DNA from 3 places in the Streptomyces sp. NPDC006516 genome. Region 2 is predicted to be linked to each of the others. Evidence: riboswitches for the same ligand, from Rfam matches in the RefSeq annotation. Region 2 holds a riboswitch; each other region holds the start of a gene.
What was found. A riboswitch is a leader RNA that binds a small molecule or an ion and turns the genes downstream of it on or off. The one in region 2 is predicted to bind cobalamin.

Region 1 (7,353 bases), on a different contig from region 2:
ATGCCGGCTGTGCCGATCTTGCCCTCGAGCTTCGGGTTGCCGTTGTTGGCGCCGTCGACGACGGAGCCGGCCTCCCAGCCGTTGCCGTAGATCAGCGAGGTCTTCTCGTTGGCCATGACGTTGGCGTGGTCCTGCTCGTCCTTCGTCTGGTCGGCCTTGTTGTACTTCTTGACCAGGTTGACGAAGTGCTCGATGCCCTTCTGGGACTCGGGGGAGGAGAGGTTGCCCTTCCACTCCTTCGCGCCCTCGTCGTACTCGGCGATGGAGCCGCCGTAGCCCGCGACGTAGGACATGGCCGCGTACCAGTAACGGCCCGGCAGGTAGAGGGACGAGAAGCGCTTGTCCTTCTTGGTGTACTCGGCCGAGACCTTGTCGAGTGCGGCGAGCAGCTCGTCCTCGGTCTGCGGGAGGACGTCGCTGCCGGTGCCCTTCTTGAGCATGTCCTTGTTGTAGATCGCGACACGGGCGCCCGCGTAGTAAGGCACGCAGAACTGCTTGCCCTCGAAGGTGCAGGTGTCCTTCAGACCCTTGATCCAGGTGTCCGAGTTGTCGTACTTCTTGGGGTCGATCTCGGCGAGGGCGCCGTTGAGGATGTACTGCATCGTCTCGGTGTTGCCGAGCTCGACGACGTCCGGGAACTTGTCGCCACCGAGGGCCGTGTCGAGCTTCTTGGCCTTGTCCGCCCACTGCTGGTACTGGACGTTGACCTTGACCTTCGGGTACTTCTTCTTGAACTGCGCGTTGACGTCCTTGACCAGCTCCGGCCAGGTGCTCTGCGCGTCGACCATCAGCCAGACCGTCAGGCTCTCGGTACGGTCCTTCGGGTCCTTCGAGGCGTTGTCACTACCGTCCCCACCACACGCCGCGATACCGGTCATCATCGCTGCGACGCCTACTGCCGCAATGAGCTTGCGATTCATGCCACACCCTCCTCAGGGATACCAGCAACCCCCCGCCCACCGCGAAGACGTACGCCTGGCGCTACCTGTGGGGCTGGGACCTGGTCTTTAATGGTTTAGACCAGTACCCGGAGCTTGGCCTAGACCTTTAGGGGTGTCAAGGGTGTATAAGAAGTGCACTCGCGTCCGTTATCGGACCGACACCTGAGGGAGGGCGACGACCCGTGACCGGACCGTGCCACCATGTGAGCCGCTACAGACGGAGGAGCCGGTGACGGCAGCAACGCAGCAGTCGGGAAGGCGGGCCATGGGTGCCGACGGGGGCAGAGTGACGAGCGAGACCGGCGCGGGTGGGCGTACGGCACGCGTCCCGAAGTACTACCGGCTCAAGCGCCATCTCCTCGACATGACGGACACCATGCCGCCGGGCACCCCGGTGCCGCCCGAGCGGACCCTGGCCGCCGAGTTCGACACCTCGCGTACGACCGTGCGCCAGGCCCTCCAGGAGCTGGTCGTCGAGGGCCGGCTGGAACGCATCCAGGGCAAGGGCACCTTCGTCGCCAAGCCGAAGGTCTCCCAGGCACTGCAACTCACCTCGTACACCGAGGACATGCGCGCCCAGGGCCTCGAACCGACCTCGCAGCTGCTGGACATCGGCTACGTCACCGCGGACGACACACTCGCCGGGCTGCTGGACATCACGGCCGGCGGACGGGTGCTGCGGATCGAGCGGCTCCGGCTCGCCAGCGGTGAACCGATGGCCATCGAGACCACGCACCTCTCGGCCAGGCGCTTCCCCGCGCTGCGGCGTTCCCTGGTGAAGTACACCTCGCTCTACACCGCGCTGGCCGAGGTGTACGACGTCCGGCTGGCCGAGGCCGAGGAGACCATCGAGACCTCCCTCGCCACTCCGCGCGAGGCGGGGCTGCTCGGCACGGACGTCGGCCTGCCGATGCTCATGCTGTCCCGTCACTCGATCGACGGACACGGCGAACCGGTCGAGTGGGTCCGCTCGGTGTACCGCGGCGACCGCTACAAGTTCGTGGCCCGCCTGAAGCGTCCCACCGACTGAGACGCCGACGGACACACGGCCCCACCGGTCCCCCCGCGCACACGCGGGGGGACCGGTCTTTTTCGGGCGACACCGGACCGTTGCCGGACCGCAATGCGGACGGGGGGTGACGGTGGCCGGATCTCTCGCCTAGATTTCCTGCGCATTACACCAGGTGATCAGCGAGGGGACGGAGTCGCCAATGACGGAAGAAAACGATGCGAAACCACCGGTGGTGACACCCGCCAGAGTGGTCATCGCGCTCTGTCTGATCGCCCCGTTCGTGGCGATGCTGTGGGTGAGCTCGTACGCGAAGGTCGAACCGACCTTCATAGGCATCCCGTTCTTCTACTGGTACCAGATGCTCTGGGTGCTCCTCTCGACCGCCCTCACCATGGTCGCGTACAAGCTGTGGCAGCGTGACCAGCGCGCCCGCAAGGGGGGTGCTTCCGCATGAAGGACGGCGTGAACGGCGTCGCACTCGCCGTGTTCATCTTCTTCTTCCTGGCCGTCACGGTCATCGGGTTCATGGCCGCGCGCTGGCGCAAGGCCGAGAACGAGGCCAGCCTCGACGAATGGGGCCTGGGCGGACGGTCGTTCGGCACCTGGGTGACCTGGTTCCTGCTGGGTGGCGACCTCTACACGGCGTACACCTTCGTCGCGGTGCCCGCGGCGATCTACGCGGCGGGCGCGGCGGGCTTCTTCGCCGTCCCGTACACGATCCTCGTCTACCCCCTGATCTTCACCTTCCTGCCGCGCCTCTGGTCGGTCTCGCACAAGCACGGCTACGTCACCACCTCGGACTTCGTCCGCGGGCGCTTCGGTTCGAAGGGCCTCTCGCTGGCGGTCGCCCTCACCGGCATCCTCGCCACGATGCCGTACATCGCGCTCCAGCTGGTCGGCATCCAGGCCGTGCTGGACGTCATGGGCGTCGGCGGCGGCGAGACGACGCACTGGTTCATCAAGGACCTGCCGCTGCTGATCGCGTTCGCGGTCCTCGCCGCGTACACGTACTCCTCGGGGCTGCGTGCCCCGGCGCTGATCGCGTTCGTCAAGGACGGCCTGATCTATCTGGTCATCGCCGTGGCGATCATCTACATCCCGATCAAGCTCGGCGGGTTCGACGACATCTTCTCCAAGGCGAGCGAGGCGTTCTCTGCGAAGAACGAAGCCGCGGGCAAGCCCGTCGCGGGCCTCGTCCCGGGCGAGATGGGCCAGTGGGGCTACGCGACCCTGGCACTGGGTTCGGCGCTCGCCCTCTTCATGTACCCGCACTCGATCACGGCGACGCTCTCCAGCCGCAGCCGTGAGGTGATCCGGCGCAACACCACGATCCTGCCGCTGTACTCGCTGATGCTCGGCCTCCTGGCCCTGCTCGGCTTCATGGCGATCGCCGCGGGGGTCAAGGTGGACAACGGACAGCTGGCGATCCCGCAGCTGTTCGAGAACATGTTCCCCGACTGGTTCGCGGGCGTGGCCTTCGCCGCGATCGGTATCGGCGCGCTGGTGCCGGCCGCGATCATGTCGATCGCCGCGGCGAACCTCTTCACCCGCAACATCTACAAGGACTTCATCAAGCCCGACGCGACCCCGGCCCAGGAGACCAAGGTCTCCAAGCTGGTCTCGCTCCTGGTCAAGGTCGGCGCGCTCGCCTTCGTCCTCACCATGGACAAGACGGTCGCGATCAACTTCCAGCTGCTGGGCGGCATCTGGATCCTCCAGACGATGCCGGCCCTGGTCGGCGGCCTGTTCACCCGCTGGTTCCACCGCTGGGCACTGATCGCCGGCTGGGCGGTCGGCATGCTCTACGGAACGGTGGCGGCGTACGGCGTGGCCAGCCCGACCCAGAAGCACTTCGGCGGGTCCTCGAAGGAGATCCCCGGCATCGGCGAGATCGGCTACATCGGTCTCACCGCCTTCGTGCTGAACGTCGTCGTCGTGGTCGTCCTGACCTTCGTCCTCAACGCGGTGAAGGCACCGGCGGGCGTGGACGAGACCTCCCCCGGCGACTACACGGCGGACGTGGGCGACCCGGGCGTCAAGACGGAGCTCCCGCCGGCCACGGTGGGCGCCCCGGGAGGGGGCCACTGACCTCGCGGCAGTGGTGAGAAGTGCGGCGTCCGTCCCGGCAGGGCTCTTCCTGCCGGGACGGCGTCGTGCCGGGACCCGTTCCGGGGACCCGCGACGGCGTCGTGCCGGGTCCCCGGGAACCCCAGAACGGCGTCGTGCCTGGTCCCCGTCCCCCGGGAGGGGTCCCGGCGCGAAACAGGTGCGCGCGGCGCCCACCGCCTGGTGCACACTTCCGCCCATGGACGTATCGATCAGGCCGGTCCTGCCCGCCCACCACGTAGAACTGGGCGAGATCACCGCCCAGGCGTATCTCGGCGACGGTCTCCTGGACTTCGGAGCCGAGGATCCCTATCTGGAACAGCTCCGCGCGGTCGGACGCCGGGCGGCCGAGGCCGAGGTGCTGGTGGCGCTGGACGCCGAGGGACAGCTGCTGGGAGGCGTCACGTACGTCGCGCCCGGCAGCCCGTGGGCCGACATAGCCGGGGAGGACGAGGCGGAGTTCCGGATGCTGGCAGTCGCGCCGGAGGCCCGGGGGCGGGGCGCCGGCGAGGCACTGGTGCGGGCCTGCGTCGACCGGGCGCGGGCCGCGGGAGGGCTCACCGGAATCGTCCTGTCGACGCAGCCGGCCATGCTGGGTGCCCATCGCATCTACCGGCGGCTCGGCTTCGAGCGGACTCCGGAACGGGACTGGTGCCCTCTTCCCGATCTCCCACTCCTGACCTTCCGTCTGGCCTTGTGACCCCTCACGACACAAGATGTGGGGGCTGCTTCATTCGGTAGCCCCCACATGTATGCTCGACCTCGCTGTCGCCGCAGGGGAATCCGGTGTGAGTCCGGAACTGTCCCGCAACGGTGTGACCGGTGCGCTCACGCGCACCGGCGAAGTCCGAAGACCTGTCGACAGTGCGTCCGGCTCGACCGAACCGGACGCCGAGACGTCCGGGCCCCGCGGAGGGCCGGTGGACGCCGTGCACTCCGTGCCGCCCTTCGACGGGCTTCGCCGTGCCCGGCTGCCCCGCTCCCGCAGGCACCGAGCCGAGCGAGGGATAGCCCCAGTGACCATCGCGCCAGCCGATCCGGTTTCAGCCGCGGATTTCGAAGGCCGCACGACCGACGCGCCCGGGACCGCACTGCTGCGGACCCTGACCGGCCTGACGGCCGATCTCCCCGACACCGACCCCGGACGGGTCGCCGCCGCCGCGCTCCGCGGCCGCAGCGCGCGGGCGGACGAGGCGGAGCTGCGCTCGCTGGCCACCGAGGCCGCGGCGGGCCTGATCTCCGAGGACCCGGCGTACTCCCGGCTGGCCGCCCGGCTCCTCACCCGTGCCGTGGCGGACGAGGCGGCCGGACAGGGCGCCGTCTCCTTCTCCGCTTCGGTCGCCGTGGGACACCGCGAAGGCCTGATCGCGGACCGTACGGCGGAGTTCGTCGCGCTGCACGCCGAGGCCTTGGACGCCCTGGTCGAGCAGGCGCTCGCCGACGGCGCCGACGACCGCTTCGGCTACTTCGGGCTCCGGACGCTGCACAGCCGCTACCTGCTGCGCCACCCGCTCACGCGCCAAGTCGTCGAGACCCCGCAGCACTTCATGCTGCGCGTCGCCGCCGGGCTCGCCGAGGACACCTCCGAGCGGGCTCTGGAGGAAGTGGCGGCGCTGTACGGCCTGATGAGCCGGCTCGACTACCTCCCCTCCTCCCCCACCCTGTTCAACTCCGGCACCCGTCACCCGCAGATGTCCTCCTGCTACCTGCTGGACTCCCCGCTGGACGAGCTCGACTCGATCTACGACCGCTACCACCAGGTGGCGCGCCTCTCCAAGCACGCGGGCGGCATCGGACTCTCCTACTCCCGTATCCGGGCCCGGGGTTCACTCATCCGGGGGACCAACGGGCACTCCAACGGCATCGTGCCGTTCCTGAAGACGCTCGACGCCTCCGTCGCGGCCGTCAACCAGGGAGGCAGGCGCAAGGGGGCGGCCGCGGTCTACCTGGAGACCTGGCACGCGGACATCGAGGAGTTCCTGGAGCTGCGCGACAACACCGGCGAGGACCAGCGGCGCACGCATAACCTCAACCTGGCGCACTGGATCCCGGACGAGTTCATGCGCCGCGTCGACGCGGACACCGAGTGGTCGCTGTTCTCCCCGGCGGACACCCCCGAGCTGGTGGACCTGTGGGGCGACGAGTTCGACGCGGCCTACCGCGCGGCCGAGGCGAAGGGGCTGGCCCGCAAGACGATGCCGGCGCGTGAGCTGTACGGGCGCATGATGCGGACGCTGGCTCAGACCGGGCAGGGCTGGATGACGTTCAAGGACGCCTCCAACCGCACGGCCAACCAGACCGCCGAGCCGGGCCGCGTCGTCCACTCGTCGAATCTCTGCACGGAGATCCTCGAGGTCACGGACGACGGCGAGACGGCCGTCTGCAACCTCGGCTCGGTCAACCTCGGCGCGTTCGTCGCCGACGGCACCATCGACTGGGAGCGGCTGGACGCCACCGTCCGCACCGCGGTGACCTTCCTCGACCGCGTGGTGGACATCAACTTCTACCCCACCGAGCAGGCAGGCCGCTCCAACGCCCGCTGGCGCCCCGTGGGCCTGGGCGCGATGGGCCTCCAGGACGTGTTCTTCCAGCTGCGCCTGCCGTTCGACTCCCCCGAGGCCCGCGCACTGTCCACGAAGATCTCCGAGCGGATCATGCTGGCCGCCTATGAGGCCTCCTGCGCCCTCGCCGAGCGGTCCGGCCCGCTGCCCGCCTGGTCCGAGACCCGCGCCGCCCGTGGCGTCCTGCACCCGGACCACTACGGCACCGAGCTGAACTGGCCCGAGCGCTGGGACGCGCTGCGCGCCCGCGTCGCCAGGAGCGGGATGCGCAACTCGCTGCTGCTCGCCATCGCCCCCACGGCGACGATCGCCTCGATCGCCGGGGTGTACGAGTGCATCGAGCCGCAGGTCTCCAACCTCTTTAAGCGCGAGACGCTCAGTGGCGAGTTCCTCCAGGTCAACGCGTACCTGGTGGAGGAGCTGAAGAAGCTCGGCGTCTGGGACGCCCGGACCCGTGAGGCACTCCGTGAGGCGAGTGGCTCGGTGCAGGGCTTCGGGTGGATCCCCGAGGACGTGCGGGAGCTGTACCGCACGGCGTGGGAGATCCCGCAGCGCGGTCTGATCGACATGGCGGCGGCGCGTACCCCGTTCCTCGACCAGAGCCAGTCGCTGAACCTGTTCCTGGAGACGCCGACGATCGGCAAGCTCTCCTCGATGTACGCGTACGCCTGGAAGCAAGGGCTGAAGACGACGTACTACCTGCGCTCGCGCCCGGCCACCCGGATCGCCCGCG
Region 2 (7,353 bases):
CCTGCTCAACCATGTCCTGATGCTCCTCGTGTCGGCGACGAGGATCATCCTGGCAGCAGCCTCTGACACTCCCGCGAACGCCCGCGCCCTTGGGGGGCAGTCGGCGTCGCGGATCAGTAGAAGTGGGTGATGCAGAATTCGTTCTCCTCGGGGTCGGCCATCACCAGCACCACTCCCTCGTCGTACTCATGGCGTTCGCCGGTGAACCGGCCGCCGAGGGCGATCACTTGAGCCGTTCCCTGCTCGGCGTCGTCGACCACGACGTCCAGGTGCAGCCGCACCTTTCCCTGCTTCGGTTCGGTCACGGGCTGGAAGACCAGGCGTGGCTGCGGGTCGCCGAGCTCACCGAGATAGACCCAGCCCGGCATGGACGGGCCCTTCGGCCGGTCCAGCAGCGCGCTCCAGAAGCGCGACACGCGTTCCACGTCGATGCAGTCGACCGTCACACCGGCCCAGCGGTTCGCCACGGTGCCGGTCCCCCTTTCCTGTGGGCAGGCGGCGGGCCTGACGCCGCCCGCCGTCCATGAGCCCGGCCGCCCCGGGCCGCGCCGCCCTCGAAATTACTCACGGAACCGGCCCCGCGCTACCCTCGACCCGGAGAGATAAGTTAGGTTAGGCATACCTAAGTAATCGCCATGAGGTCTCCCCACCCCGCTCCCCTGGAGAACTTGGATGCGTCCTTTCAACTCCCGCGCCACGCAGCCGACCCCGGCCGAACGAGTGCTGTCCGTCCTGATGGCGGCCCACTCAATGACGGTCGTCAGTGACGGGCTCGACCCAGTCGAGATCCACCGCCTCGACGGCACCGGCGCGATGGGCCACATCCACCTGCACGAACCCCAGGAGTCCGGCCCTGCTCACGCCGGCCCCCGCATCCCGGTCCGGCTGGAGTTCACCGACATCGCGCCCACGCCCGTGCGGGACCGTATGCGCGCCCGTGTCACCGTGACCGGGCTGCTCTCGGCGCCGTACAGCACGGAGACGGCGGAGAGCACCTGCATGGAGTTCGGCCAGGCCGTTCTCGACGACCACACGGGACGGACCTTCGTCACGCTGGACGCGTTGCAGGAGACCGAGCCGGACCCGATCGCCACCAGCGAGGCGGGGATGCTGACCCATCTCGTGGACGAGCACGGCGAACTCGTCCCGCTGCTTCTCCGCCTCGTGCAGCCACAGCCGGCGAAGGGCGTCGTGCGCGTCCTGCCGCTCGCCATGGACCGTTACGGGGTGACGCTGCGTTTGGAGTACCCCGGCACCCACCGCGATGCGCGCCTGCCGTTCGCGAAGGCCGTGTCCCGCATCGACCAGGCAGGGCCCCAGATCCACGCCTTGCTGGCGGCCGCACGTCGCGCCTCCCACCGCAATCAGCTGCTGGCCTGATCGTCCGCAGGCGGACCGGAGGCCGCCCGCGCGTGGCGGTGACTTCAGGCCATCCGCACGCGAGGACGATCAGCTCCGGACCGGGCCCGTCCAGTGGTGGTCACACCCTCCACGAGTGCAACCGCACCGATCGTCCAGCCGTCCACGCGAACCGATGCCCCCAGCCATCGGGGCAAGCAGGCTCGATTCGGCTGTAGCCGCGACTCGTACGGCCTGCCGGCTTCCCGGCCCCAGCGACGGTGAGACGTCCGTGGGGAACGGAAGTACATGACCTCCCCGGCTCCCGCGCCCAGAATTCCTCCGCTGTGGGTTCCACTTCCCCCGGGCATGCACCCGAACCGGCGTGAGATCGACGCGAACTCGTCCGCCTGGCTCGACCGGTTCGGCTTGTACTCCGACCTGACGCCGCCTGCTTCCGGGCGTACTCGCAGGGCCAGGTCTGAATGGCCGCCGACAGCGCCCTCCGGGAACACGACGTCACGTCGTTACCCGCGAGACAGGCCGGCAGCCACTGGCCGGACGTCATCTCGTGACAGGTCCGCACCGCCGGGCGCCTTCGCGGGACCGCGAGCACTTCCTCGCAGGGATTCGTCGCGTCATCGCCGGCACACCTCCCCTACAGCGCCCCGAGAGGCACCCCCTCCGCAGGAACGCGTCCGGGGGGCGGCGCACGCCACCCCCCGACGCGTCGGCGCGTCCTCAGGTCTGCGGACGGCTGCCGTGGTTCGCGCCGTTCTTGCGGCGGGCCTTCTTCTTACGACGTCGCTTCGAGGACATCGATCCCTCCTCATCTGTTGCTTTGCGTTCTATGCGCCGGATTGTCGGCTCCGGCGGCCAACCTGCCCCTTACCCATCGGCGGGGCGGCAAACACCCTGCACCGACCCGTACGGGTGGTACGCATCACAGTGCGTGACGATCCGCACGCGGATCGCGCGGGAGGACCACCCCGCGCGGGGTGCCCGCCGAAGCCGCACAGCGGCGCCCACCCTCCTGCCCGCGGCCCTGACCGAGGCGGTTCGCAACTGCCACCCGTTCGCAGGTACGGGCGGGGGCCCGCTTGTCACCGTCCACGGCCTGGCACTAGTGTCACCACGCCTTGGTGAACGGGAAATCGGTGTGATGCCGGTGCGGCCCTCGCCACTGTGATCGGGAAGTCCGGCTCCAGCCCTCACGGGCAGCCACTGGGTCCTCGGACCCGGGAAGGCGGAGCACGGGCGGTGTCACCCGTAAGCCAGGAGACCGGCCAAGGCATTTCAACCATCCACGAGGTGCTGGAGAGGGTCTGCTGAGCCATGCACATAGCCGAGGGTTTCCTCCCCCCTGCGCACGCGATCGCCTGGGGTGTCGCGTCCGCGCCGTTCGTCGTCCACGGAGTCCGTTCACTCACGCGTGAAGTCCGGGAACACCCCGAGAGCACGCTGCTCCTCGGCGCCGCCGGTGCCTTCACGTTCGTCCTGTCCGCCCTGAAACTGCCCTCGGTGACGGGCAGTTGCTCGCATCCCACCGGCACGGGGCTGGGTGCCATCCTGTTCCGCCCACCGATCATGGCGGTGCTCGGCACCATCACCCTGCTGTTCCAGGCCCTGTTGCTGGCCCACGGCGGCCTGACCACGCTCGGCGCCAACGTCTTCTCGATGGCGATCGTCGGCCCCTGGGCCGGATACGCGCTCTACAAGCTGCTGCGCCGGTTCGGCGTCCAGCTGATGGTCGCGGTGTTCTTCGCCGCGTTCGTCGCGGATCTGTCCACCTACTGCGTCACCAGCGTGCAGCTGGCGCTCGCCTTCCCCGACCCGGGCAGCGGATTCCTGGGCGCGCTCGGCAAGTTCGGTTCGATCTTCGCGGTCACCCAACTGCCGCTCGCGGTCAGCGAAGGGCTGCTCACCGTGCTGGTGATGCGTCTTCTGGTGCAGTCCAGCAAGGGCGAGCTGACCAGGCTCGGCGTCTTCCTCACCGGCAAGGGTGACAAGGCCCGCAGGACCGAGACGGAGGCGGTGGCGTGATGACCAGGAACACGAAGATCAACGCGCTGCTGCTGCTCGTCGTGGCCGCGCTGGCGGTCCTGCCTCTGGCCCTCGGCCTCGGCGACGACGAGAAGGAGCCGTTCGCGGGCGCCGACGCCCAGGCAGAGACGGCGATCACCGAGATCGACCCCGGCTACGAACCCTGGTTCTCCCCGCTCTACGAACCGCCGTCCGGTGAGATCGAGTCCGCGCTGTTCGCCCTCCAGGCCGCTCTGGGGGCCGGAGTGCTCGCCTACTACTTCGGTCTGCGGCGCGGCCGACGGCAGGGCGAACTGCACGCCAGGGCTCAACTCGACGCGGCCCATGGCGCGAGCGGTGCCGGAGAGTCCACGGCCCAGGGGGCCTGAGCACACGTGCTGCCGATCGACGCGGCGGCGCACAGCAGTCGCTGGCGCCGCCGCCACCCCCTGGACAAGGCCGTGCTCGGTCTCGGACTCACCGTGCTGGCCGTCTCGCTGCCGCCCTGGCCCGGCGCCGCGCTCGTCCTCGTCACCGCGCTCACCGCGCTCCTGGGCCCGGCAGGGGTGCCCGCCCGCCGGCTGTGGCGGGCGTACCGGGTGCCCCTGGGCTTCTGTGTCACCGGGGCTGTCACGCTCCTCGTGCAGGTCGGGGGCCCCGAGGGGTTCGTCTCCCCGGCCGCCGGAGGGCCGGCCCGCGCCGGGGAGTTGCTGCTGCGGACCTCGGCCGCCTCGCTCGGCGTCCTGCTGTTCGCCTTCACCACTCCGATGTCCGACCTGCTGCCCCGCTTGGTCCGGGTGGGGGTGCCCGCGCCCGTGGTGGACGTCGCCCTGGTGACGTACCGCATGAGTTTCCTGCTCCTCGACGCGGTGCGCCGGATACGGGAGGCCCAGGCGGCGCGGCTCGGGCACACCACCAGGGCCGCCGCCTGGCGGTCCCTGGCAGGCCTCGGGGCGACCGCGTTCGTCCGGGCCTTCGACCGCGCGGCGAAGCTCCAGGCGGGGCTGGCCGGACGCGGATACGACGGCACCCTGCGTGTCCTGGTGCCCGAGGCTCGCGTCTCCCCCCGCTTCGTGGCCGTGAGTGTCGCCGTCCTGGCGGCGCTCTCCGTCCTGACCTTCGCACTGGAAAGGCCGCTCTCATGAGCGATTCGGCACTGCTCGCCCTGCGGGGTGCGTCCTTCGCGTACGAGGACGGACCACCCGTGCTCAGCGGTCTCGACTTCGAGGCGCGCGAAGGCCGTGCGCTCGCCCTTCTCGGCCGCAACGGCAGCGGCAAGACCACCCTGATGCGGCTCCTCAGCGGCGGACTGCGCCCGTGCGAAGGCCGGTTGACGGTCGAGGGCCATCCGGTGACGTACGACCGCAGGGGGCTGACCCGGCTGCGTACGACGGTGCAGCTGGTGGTGCAGGACCCGGACGACCAGTTGTTCGCCGCGTCCGTGTCCCAGGACGTGTCGTTCGGGCCGCTGAATCTGGGCCTGCCGGACAGGCAGGTGCGGGACAGGGTGGCCGAGGCGCTCGCCGCCCTCGACATCACCGCCCTGGCCGACCGGCCCACCCATCTGCTCTCCTACGGACAGCGCAAGAGGACCGCCATCGCGGGGGCGGTGGCGATGCGGCCGCGCGTGCTGATCCTCGACGAGCCGACCGCCGGGCTCGACCCCGACGGCCAGGAACGGCTGCTCGCCACGCTCGGTACCCTCCGCGAGAGCGGCACCACCGTGGTGATGGCGACCCACGACGTCGATCTCGCACTGCGCTGGGCCGACGACTGCGCGGTCCTCACCCCGGCCGGTGTCCACTCCGGGCCCGCGCCCAGGGTGCTGGGCCGTGTGGATCTCCTGCGGGAGGCGGGCCTGCGACTGCCATGGGGCATCGCCACCGCCCAGCTGCTGCGCTCCCACGGGCTGCTGGACGCCACGGCGCCCGGCCCCCGCACCCCCGAGGAGCTCGCCGCGGCATATGTCTCCCCCGCCGCCGTCGAGCGGACGCCGGCTGACGGGTGACGGGTGACGGGCGGGGGCTGAGGGGCGAGGCATGACGGCCGTCGACGCCAGATCACGCGCGCGGCCGGTGCCGGGCGGCGCGACCGCCCGATACGGGTTGTAATTGCGGGTGGGGAAGCCGGCACGTCCGGCAGCGCAGCACACGGAAGAACCTCCGGCAGACGACGCGAGGAGAACCCATGGCCGCCCGTCAGCACCTCGTCCCGCCGTGCGGGCGCCGTCCCACCGGCCGAGGGGAGGCGCCGTGCCCGATGCCGTGGTGATCGGAAGCGGCCCCAACGGCCTTGTCGCGGCCAATGTGCTCGCCGATGCCGGATGGACCGTGGAGGTCCTGGAAGCCCAGGACGAGCCGGGCGGCGCGGTGCGCAGCGACCGCGGGGTCCATCCCGAGTACGTCAACGACTTGTTCAGCTCGTTCTACCCGCTGGCCGCGGCGTCTCCGGTGCTGTCCGGGCTGGATCTGCACCGGGAAGGGCTCCGCTGGAGCCACGCCCCCCATGTGCTCGCGCACCCGTTGCCCGACGGCCGCTGTGCCGTGCTGGACCGTGCCCGGGGGGTGACCGCCGAAGGGCTCGACGGCTTCGCGCCCGGCGACGGGGAGAACTGGCTGGAGCTCTGCCGTATCTGGGACCGGCTGGGGGACGACATCGTCCGCGCCCTGTTCTCGCCCTTTCCACCGGTCCTCGCGGGAGGCAGACTGGCGGCGCGGCTGAGGGCGGCGGGCGGACTGAGGCTCGCCCGCAGTCTGATCCTCCCGGTGCGCAGGCTCGGCGAGGAGGAGTTCACCGGGGAGGGAGGGCGGCTGCTGCTGGCCGGCAACGCCCTGCACGCCGACCTGGCTCCCGAGGCCGCCGGCAGCGGTGGCTACGGCTGGCTGATGTCCATGCTCGGCCAGGCTCACGGCTTTCCCGTTCCGGTCGGCGGGGCAGGTGCCCTCACCGCGGCTCTCGTGCGGCGGCTGCGGGGACGCGGGGGAACCGTACGGTGCGGGCAGCCGGTGACCGAGGTCGTCGTACGGCGGGGCCGTGCCGTGGGGGTCCGCACGGCGCCCGGGGACGCGGTTCCCGCGCGCAGAGCGGTGCTGGCCGACGTGTCGGCCCCCTGCCTGTACGGGTCGCTGGTCGCCCCGGAACATCTGCCGCCTGGGCTCATCGACGACATGCAACGCTTCCAGTGGGACTTCGCCACGTTCAAGGTCGACTGGGCGCTGAACGGGCCCGTCCCGTGGAACGCGCGGGCGGCCGTCTCCGCCGGCACCGTTCATCTCGCGGACGGGGTGGACGACCTGACGCGTTTCGCCGCTCAGATCGCCCGGGGACTGATCCCCGACCGGCCGTTCCTCCTGGTGGGGCAGATGACCACCTCGGACCCGACGCGCTCACCGCTGGGCACGGAGTCGGCGTGGGCCTACACGCACGTGCCGCACCGGGTGAAGGGCGACGCCGGTCCGGACGGTCTGTCCGGCGGGTGGGGCGCCGGGGAGTGCGAGACGATGGCGGACCGGGTGGAGGAGCAGGTGGAGCGTTACGCACCGGGCTTCCGCAGCCGTGTCCGCGCCCGGCGCATCCTGGCGCCGCCCGCGCTGGAGGCGGCGGACGGCAACCTTCGTAACGGTGCGATCAACGGGGGCACGGCCTCGCTGCACCAGCAGCTGGTGTTCCGGCCGGTGCCCGGCACGGGCCGTCCGGAGACGCCGGTGAAAGGGCTGTACCTGGCCTCCGCCTCGGCGCATCCGGGCGGTGGCGTGCACGGTGCACCCGGTGCCAACGCGGCCCGTGCGGCGATTCGGTCCACCCGCGGAACCACCGCGGCGCTGACCGGCGCCCAGCGGCTGCTGAACCGTCGGGGCCGCGGTGGTTCGAGCGCCTCCGGCACCTCATGAGGTCCGCCGGGACGCACCGGGCACCGGTCACCCGAGCGCCCCGCCCCGCAGGCGCCGCGCCCGGCGGGCCGGAAACATGTGCGCCGACGGGCGCCGGGCACAC
Region 3 (7,353 bases), on a different contig from region 2:
GCGCGGCCTGCCGCACATCGTCGGCGACGACCTCGTCGCGCCCCGCCCACGCGGCCAGGGCGGTCGCGGTGCGCGCCATGACGATGTCGGCACGCATCCCGTCCACCTCGAACGCCGCGCACGTGGCGGCGATCTGCCGCAACACGCCGTCGCCGAGCACCACTCGGGGCAGCAGGGCGCGCGCGGCTGCGATCCGCTCACGCAACGCGGCCTCCTCGTCCGCCCACCGTGCGGCGAACGCCGCCGGGTCGTCGTCGTACGCCAGCCGCCGGCGCACGACCTCGACGCGCTGGTCCGTGTCACGCGAGGCGGCGACCTCCACGGTCAGCCCGAAGCGGTCCAGCAACTGCGGCCGGAGCTCGCCCTCCTCGGGGTTCATCGTCCCGACCAGCAGGAAGCGCGAAGCGTGCCGTACGGAGACCCCTTCGCGCTCGACGTACGAGGCACCCATGGCCGCCGCGTCGAGCAGCAGGTCCACCAGGTGGTCGTGGAGCAGATTGACCTCGTCCACGTACAGGATCCCGCGGTGCGCGTCGGCGAGGAGACCCGGCTCGAAGGCCTTGACGCCCTCCGACAGTGCCCGTTCGATGTCCAGTGCGCCGACGAGCCGGTCCTCCGACGCGCCGACGGGCAGCTCCACGGTCCTCGCCGGACGCGACACGCCCGGCGCCGCCTCGTGCGGCCCGTCGGGACACGCCGGGTCGGGCGCGGCGGGGTCGCACGAGAACCGGCAGCCCGCCACCACCGCGACCTCCGGCATGAGCGCGGCCAGCGCCCGCACGGCGGTGGACTTGGCGGTGCCCTTCTCACCCCGCACGAGGACCCCGCCGACGGCCGGGCTGACGGCGTTGAGCAGCAGCCCGAGCCGCAGATCGTCCTGGCCCACCAGGGCGGTGAAGGGATACGGGGTACTCACGGAGCCTCCTCTGTCGCAACGACACCTGCATGATCGGACCCGCCCGGCGCCCGGGCGGCGCGTGGCTCCGGCACGGGCGGCGCGCCCGGCGCGAGGAACGGCAGCCCCGCAGGCGCCCCCCGCTCGATGAGCCGCCACAGCGCGTCCGTGTCCGCGTGCTCCTCGATCAGGTCCCCCAGCCGGTCCAGCTGTTCCTCCCGCAACGCCCCGAAGCTCGTGTCCGGCGCCGCGGTGAACCGCCGGCCCGAGGCCCGCGCGACCTCGGCCAGGAACGCCCGCCGGAACGCGTCGCTCTCCAGGGAACCGTGCCAGTGCGTCCCCCACACCGAGCCCACCCGGCACCCGTCCAGGAACGGCTCACCGCCGTGGACATCGGCGACGCCGTGGTGGATCTCGTAACCTTCCACCGGCTCCCCGAGCGCCGAACCGGCAGGCCTCTCCAGGACCTTCTCCCGGCCGAAGCGGACGCGTACGGGCAGCAGCCCGAGCCCTTCCACCAGTCCGGCCCGGGACTCCACGTCGTCCTCGATCCGTTCGCCCAGCACCTGGAACCCGCCGCAGATGCCCAGCACCGGCCGTCCCTCCGCGGCCCGCCGCACCAGGGCGTCAGCCAGGCCCCGCTCCCGCAGCCAGGCCAGCGCCTTCACGGTGCCCCGCGTCCCCGGCACGATCACGAGATCGGCGTCCGCCAGTTCCTCGGCCCGGTCCACGAACCGCACCACCACACCGGGCTCGGCGGCCAGCGCGTCCACATCGGTGAAGTTCGACATCAGCGGCACGGCGCACACCGCGACCCGCAGCACGTCCTCGCCGTGCGGGGGCGCCACGACCGACTCGCGCACGGTCCCGCGCATCGAGACGCGCAGCCCGTCCTCCTCGTCGATGCCCAGCCCGTGGGCGTACGGGAGCACCCCGTACGTGCGCCGCCCCGTGAGCCCGAGCAGCATGTCGAGGCCCGGCTCCAGCAGCGAGACGTCCCCGCGGAACTTGTTGACGAGGTACCCGGCGATCAGCGACTGGTCCTCGGCGCTCAGCAGCGCCGTCGTACCGAAGAACGAGGCGAACACACCGCCCCGGTCGATGTCGCCGACCACCAGGACGGGAAAGCGCGCGGCCCGCGCGATGCCCATGTTCACGATGTCCGTACGCCGCAGATTGATCTCGGCAGGACTGCCCGCCCCCTCGCAGATCACGGCGTCATACGTGCCCCGCAGCTGCTCCAGGCAGTCCACGACCGTCCCGAGCAGCGCCTCCTGGCGTCCGCCGTGGTAGCCGCGCGCACTCATCTCGCCGACCGGCTTCCCCATCAGGACGACCTGGCTGGAGCGGTCACCGCCGGGCTTGAGCAGCACCGGGTTCATCAGCGCCGACGGCTCCACCCGGGCCGCCTGCGCCTGCATGGCCTGGGCCCGGCCGATCTCCGCGCCCTCGCGGGTGACGAAGGAGTTCAGCGACATGTTCTGCGCCTTGAACGGCGCGACCTTCACTCCCTGGCGCACCAGCCAACGGCAGATCCCGGCCGTGACGACGCTCTTGCCCGCGTCCGAAGTGGTGCCGGCCACCAGCAGCCCGCCGCTCATCTGCCCCTCCGCCCCATGGCCAGCCGCCCTGCCGCGCACACGGCGAGGGCCAGCACACTCACCCGGCGCGAGAGCCGCGCCGCGCGTTCGATGTCCGTGACCCGCACCTCGCGGCCGGCCTCCCCGTTGAGCACCGGCCGGTGCTCGACCCGCCCGCCGTACGCCAGGGTCCCGCCGAGACGCACGCCCAGCGCCCCCGCGAAGGCGGCCTCCACCGGGCCCGCGTTGGGGCTCGGGTGCCGGTCCGCGTCGGCCCGCCAGGCCCGGACGGCCTCGCGCGGGCGCCCCCCGCAGGCCACGGCGAGCGCCGCGGTCAGCCGGGCGCCGGGCCAGCCGGCGAGGTCGTCGAGCCGCGCGGAGGCCCAGCCGTAGCGCCGGTAGCGGGGCGACCTGTGCCCCACCATGGCGTCCAGGGTGTTGACGGCGCGGAAGGCGACCAGGCCCGGTACACCGCCGAGCGCCCCCCACACCAGCGCGCCCACGACGGCGTCCGAGGTGTTCTCGGCGACGGACTCCACCACCGCGCGGGCCATCTGCTGCGCGTCCAGGGCCTGCGGGTCGCGCCCGCACAGGTGCGGCAGCCGCTCCCGGGCCGCCTCGACGTCCCCTGCGGCGAGCGCCCCGCCGACCGCGCGCGCCTCGCGGCCCAGCGACGTGCCACCGACGACGGACCAGGTGGCGGCGGCGGTCAGCACCACGGCGGCGGCCGGGCGGTTCCGTACGGCGCGGGTGGCCAGTGCCGCGGCAGCCGTGGCGCCTCCGGCGCAGACAAGGGTGTGCAGCGCGCCCCAGCCGCGGTGATCGCGCCACAGCCGGCTCTCGACGCCCGCAGCGGCACGCCCGAAGGCGGCGACGGGGTGGCCCCGCCGGGGATCACCGAGCAGCAGGTCGCCGATCAGGCCGGCGGCGGCGCCGTACACGAAGATGCGGTCGGCTCGCACGGCTCAGCCGGCCGTCGCGCCTCGAAGGGCCTTCGTGGCGGGTGGCGGTGCGGTGACCGACGCAGGGCAGCCAGACATGGCGTATGTCCTCACTCAGGGTCCGCGCCCTGGTTCGACGTGACCGGCGACGAGAGTCTCCTGGCTCCCGGATCCGCAGTTCCTCCGGCCTTCCAGTCCGCGTCTGCGGACCGTGACTTCCGTGTGGAGGCTGCTCCCCGGTGACAGTGGCGGGACCGCGCCGGATTCGCACCGGCTTCCTCTCCTGTCGCCGTAAATGGCTCCGGCAGTCCACCACGCCCCACGAAGGCCCGTCAACCTGCCGTTGACCTGCGGGGCTTCAGTGTGCTGAGACGCACACCGGGCCGGACACACACGGGGTGTGTCCGGCCCGGCCGGGTCCGCCCAGGGGTCAGGCGACGATCAGGTAGATGCCGTACGCCACCGCCGCCGCGCACAGCGCGAAGCAGGCGTACGCGCCGGTGCGCGCCAGGACACCGGTACCGCCGGCCTGCGTCGTGGACGCCTGCTTCGCGAGTCCCGTGATGCCGAGGGTGAAGAGGCCGACCAGTGCGACGGTGACCACGAGGCTGACGCCGAAGACGGACGCGAGAGCTGCCCAGTCGATGTTCATGTGGATCTGTCCTTACACCGTGGCCGGCCGCTCGGCCGGGGTCTCGGCCGTCGGGGCGTGGATGGTGGTCTTGAGGTCCGGGACGCTCACGCCGGCGGGCGGCGGGCTCACGGCCGCGATGGCGGTCGTGACGACGCCCGCGGGCTCACCCTCGGTCGCGTTGACGTTGGTGTGGTCGACCGGCTTGCGGCGCGACAGGAGCCAGATGGCGCCGGACCCCACGACGAGCAGCACGGCGACCACCGCGACGCCCCAGGAGCCCTGCTTGGTCAGGAACTCGGCGCCCGCTCCGACCAGACCGGCGGCCGGGAGCGTCAGACCCCAGGCGATGAACATCCGGGAGGCGGTGGACCAGCGGACCACGCCCCCCTTGCGTCCGAGGCCCGCGCCCATGACGGCACCGGAGCAGGACTGGGTGGTCGAGAGGGAGAAGCCGAGGTGCGAGGAGGCCAGGATGACCGTGGCCGCGCTGGTCTGGGCCGCGAAGCCCTGCGGCGGACGCAGGTCGGTGAGGCCGCTGCCCATGGTGCGGATGATGCGCCATCCGCCGAGGTAGGTGCCCAGCGCGATGGCGATACCGGCGGAGGCGATGACCCAGACCGGCGGGTTCGAGCCGGGGGCGAGGACGCCGCCGGTCACCAGGGCCAGGGTGATGATGCCCATGGTCTTCTGCGCGTCGTTGGTGCCGTGGGCGAGCGAGACGAGACCGGCCGAGGCGATCTGACCGGCGCGGTACCCCTTGGCCGTCGACTTGAGCTGCGCCTCGTCGGTCATCTTCCGGTTGAGGCGGTACGTCAGCCTCGTGGCCAGGAGCGCGGCGATACCGGCCACGAGGGGCGCGGCGATCGCGGGCAGCAGGATCTTCGTGACGACGGTGCCGCCGTTGATCGAGGACCAGCCGGCGGACATGACCGCGGCGCCGATGAGGCCGCCGAAGAGTGCGTGGGAGGAGCTGGAGGGCAGGCCGACCAGCCAGGTCAGCAGGTTCCACAGGATCGCGCCGACGAGCGCGGCGAAGATGACCTCGGTTCTGAGGTTGCCCTCGTCGACGATTCCGCCGGAGATCGTCTTGGCCACCTCCACCGAGAGGAAGGCGCCGACGAGGTTGAGGACGGCGGACATGGCCACCGCGGTCTTCGGCTTGAGGGCGCCGGTCGAGATGGTTGTCGCCATCGCGTTGGCGGTGTCGTGGAAACCGTTCGTGAAATCGAACACGAGAGCTGTCACGACCACAATCGCGAGCAGCAGCGTGATGTGTTCCATTTACCCAGGCAATCTTTCGACGTCATTGGCTCGTGGAACGTAAGCAACCAGGATGAACGGAAGGTGAACTGGGCGGGGCTGCACGGTGACCCCAACCGCGTATGCGGGTTCCGCTTGTGTGTTTCCTGAGCGGCGGGGCGGCCCGGCACCGTTGCGGCGCCCGGCCCGTGGGGGTGGCCGCGACGCCACGGCCTGCGCGGTCCCGCCCTCCGGGGAGACCTCGGTCACCTGATCGTCCGCGTCCTAGGATCTCCGCATGAGCGACGGACTTCAGGACGCGATCGCACGGGCGTGGGAAGGGGTCGTCGCGACGGCCCGCCGGACGCGGGAGGAGGGCCTGGTCGTCGGCACCTCGGGCAATGTGTCCGCCCGGGTCGGTGACCTCGTCCTGGTGACCCCCAGCGGGGTGCCCTACGACAAGCTCGGCCCCGGCGACGCGGTCGGCGTCGACCTGGAAGGCCGCCGTGTCCTGGGCGACCTCGTCCCCACCAGCGAGCTCCCGCTCCACCTGGCCGTCTACCGGGGCAGCCGGGCCCGGGCCGTCGTCCACACCCACGCCGTCCACGCCACGGCCGTCTCCACCCTCGTCCCTGAGGTCCCGCTCGTCCACTACGCCGCCGCCCTGCTCGGCGGCCCCGTCCGCACCGCCCCCTACGCGCGCTACGGGACGCAGGAGCTCGCCGACAACATGCTCACCGCCCTGCGCGACCGCACCGGATGCCTGCTCCGGAACCACGGCACCGTCACCTACGGGGACACCCTCGACGAGGCCTACGACCGCACCGCCCAGCTCGAATGGATGTGCAGGGTCTGGCTCACCGCGAGCTCCGTGCCCGGGCACAGCCCGTCCCTCCTCACCCCGGACCAGCTGACTGAGGTGCGGGAGGCGCTGGAGGGGTACGGCCAGCCCGGCTGAGCCCGCCGCCGTACCGTACGGCCGCCGCCCACTGGCCGTCGGCGCCCCCGCCCGTGACACTGGAGCCGTGCGCCCGGCAACAGCGGCGGCAGTGGCCGCCACATCGATCCTCGGCGTCGGCGCGGCTACGGTCGCCGCCGGACGCTACGCCAGCGACGCCGCCCTCGGGGCGCACTCGCCACGCCCCTTCCCGGCCGACCGCCGCCTCACCGTGCACGCCACCGCGGCCGGGCACATCACCCTGACCCGCTCCTTCCCGGCGCTGCGCCCCGGCACGTACGGACTCGTGGGCCGCGGCGTCCACGCGGTCGTCGGCCCCGTGGTCGAACAGCTGCCCGGTGCCGCCACGGCCTCCGCCGACACGGTCGTGCGCCGGCTGGAGCGCGTCACCCTCGGCAGCCTGAAACGGGGCTCCAAGGTCCGTCTCACCCCCGAGGTGCACCGGGGCGACCCGCTGGCCGCCCTCGGCCTCGCCCACAAGGAGGTCGAGATCCCGGGGGAGCTCGGCGCGCTGCCCGCCTGGTTCGTGCCCGGTGCCCGCGACACCTGGGTGATCACCGTGCACGGCCTCGGCACCACCAGGGAACACCCGCTGAACGTGCTCGGCTTCCTCCACGGCCAGCAGCTCCCCGTGCTCGACCTGGCCTACCGCGGTGACCCGGGCGCCCCGCGCTCCCCGGACGGCCTCGCCCACCTCGGCGAGTCCGAATGGCGCGACCTCGACGCCGCGATCCGCTACGCCGTGCGGTACGGCGCCGAGAACGTGATCATCCACGGCTGGTCCTCGGGCGCGTCCATGGCCCTGCACGCGGCCGTCAACTCCGCGCTCCGTGACCGCATCCGGGGTCTCGTCCTGGACTCCCCGGTCCTGGACTGGCGGACCACCCTGCGCGCCCTCGCCTCGGCCAGGGGAGTCCCCTCCGCCCTGCTGCCCCTCGCGGTCCGCGCGGCCCAGGGCCAGACCGGCCTGCACGGGGCCCGGCTCCTGGACACCGCGGTGCCGACGGCCCTGCACGCCCCCACCCTCGTCTTCCACGGCCCCGACGACACCCTGGCCCCCTGGGAGCCGTCCCGGGAACTCGCCGCACGCCGGCCCGACCTGGTGA

Region 1: it holds a riboswitch for cobalamin, as region 2 does, so the genes downstream of both, ABZY45_RS10420 (ribonucleoside-diphosphate reductase subunit alpha) here and ABZY45_RS27070 (energy-coupling factor ABC transporter permease) in region 2, are expected to answer to the same signal.
Region 3: it holds a riboswitch for cobalamin, as region 2 does, so the genes downstream of both, ABZY45_RS05675 (cobalamin biosynthesis protein) here and ABZY45_RS27070 (energy-coupling factor ABC transporter permease) in region 2, are expected to answer to the same signal.

The regions. Positions count from the first base shown of each region.
Region 1 is NZ_JBEXPD010000002.1:926,773-934,125, reverse strand. It holds gene ABZY45_RS10445 (sugar ABC transporter substrate-binding protein) at 1-920, opposite strand, end outside; gene ABZY45_RS10440 (GntR family transcriptional regulator) at 1,207-1,971, shown strand; gene ABZY45_RS10435 (DUF3311 domain-containing protein) at 2,153-2,407, shown strand; gene mctP (monocarboxylate uptake permease MctP) at 2,404-4,041, shown strand; gene ABZY45_RS10425 (N-acetyltransferase) at 4,259-4,759, shown strand; cobalamin riboswitch at 4,800-4,937, shown strand; gene ABZY45_RS10420 (ribonucleoside-diphosphate reductase subunit alpha) at 5,076-7,353, shown strand, end outside.
Region 2 is NZ_JBEXPD010000012.1:46,831-54,183, forward strand. It holds gene ABZY45_RS27055 (SMI1/KNR4 family protein) at 1-13, opposite strand, end outside; gene ABZY45_RS27060 (VOC family protein) at 114-467, opposite strand; gene ABZY45_RS27065 (DUF2470 domain-containing protein) at 673-1,380, shown strand; cobalamin riboswitch at 2,440-2,644, shown strand; gene ABZY45_RS27070 (energy-coupling factor ABC transporter permease) at 2,674-3,381, shown strand; gene ABZY45_RS27075 (energy-coupling factor ABC transporter substrate-binding protein) at 3,381-3,749, shown strand; gene cbiQ (cobalt ECF transporter T component CbiQ) at 3,756-4,505, shown strand; gene ABZY45_RS27085 (ATP-binding cassette domain-containing protein) at 4,502-5,368, shown strand; gene ABZY45_RS27090 (NAD(P)/FAD-dependent oxidoreductase) at 5,613-7,250, shown strand.
Region 3 is NZ_JBEXPD010000001.1:1,285,840-1,293,192, forward strand. It holds gene ABZY45_RS05665 (putative cobaltochelatase) at 1-916, opposite strand, end outside; gene ABZY45_RS05670 (cobyric acid synthase) at 913-2,496, opposite strand; gene ABZY45_RS05675 (cobalamin biosynthesis protein) at 2,493-3,437, opposite strand; cobalamin riboswitch at 3,569-3,698, opposite strand; gene ABZY45_RS05680 (hypothetical protein) at 3,847-4,068, opposite strand; gene ABZY45_RS05685 (inorganic phosphate transporter) at 4,081-5,331, opposite strand; gene ABZY45_RS05690 (class II aldolase/adducin family protein) at 5,588-6,247, shown strand; gene ABZY45_RS05695 (hypothetical protein) at 6,315-7,353, shown strand, end outside.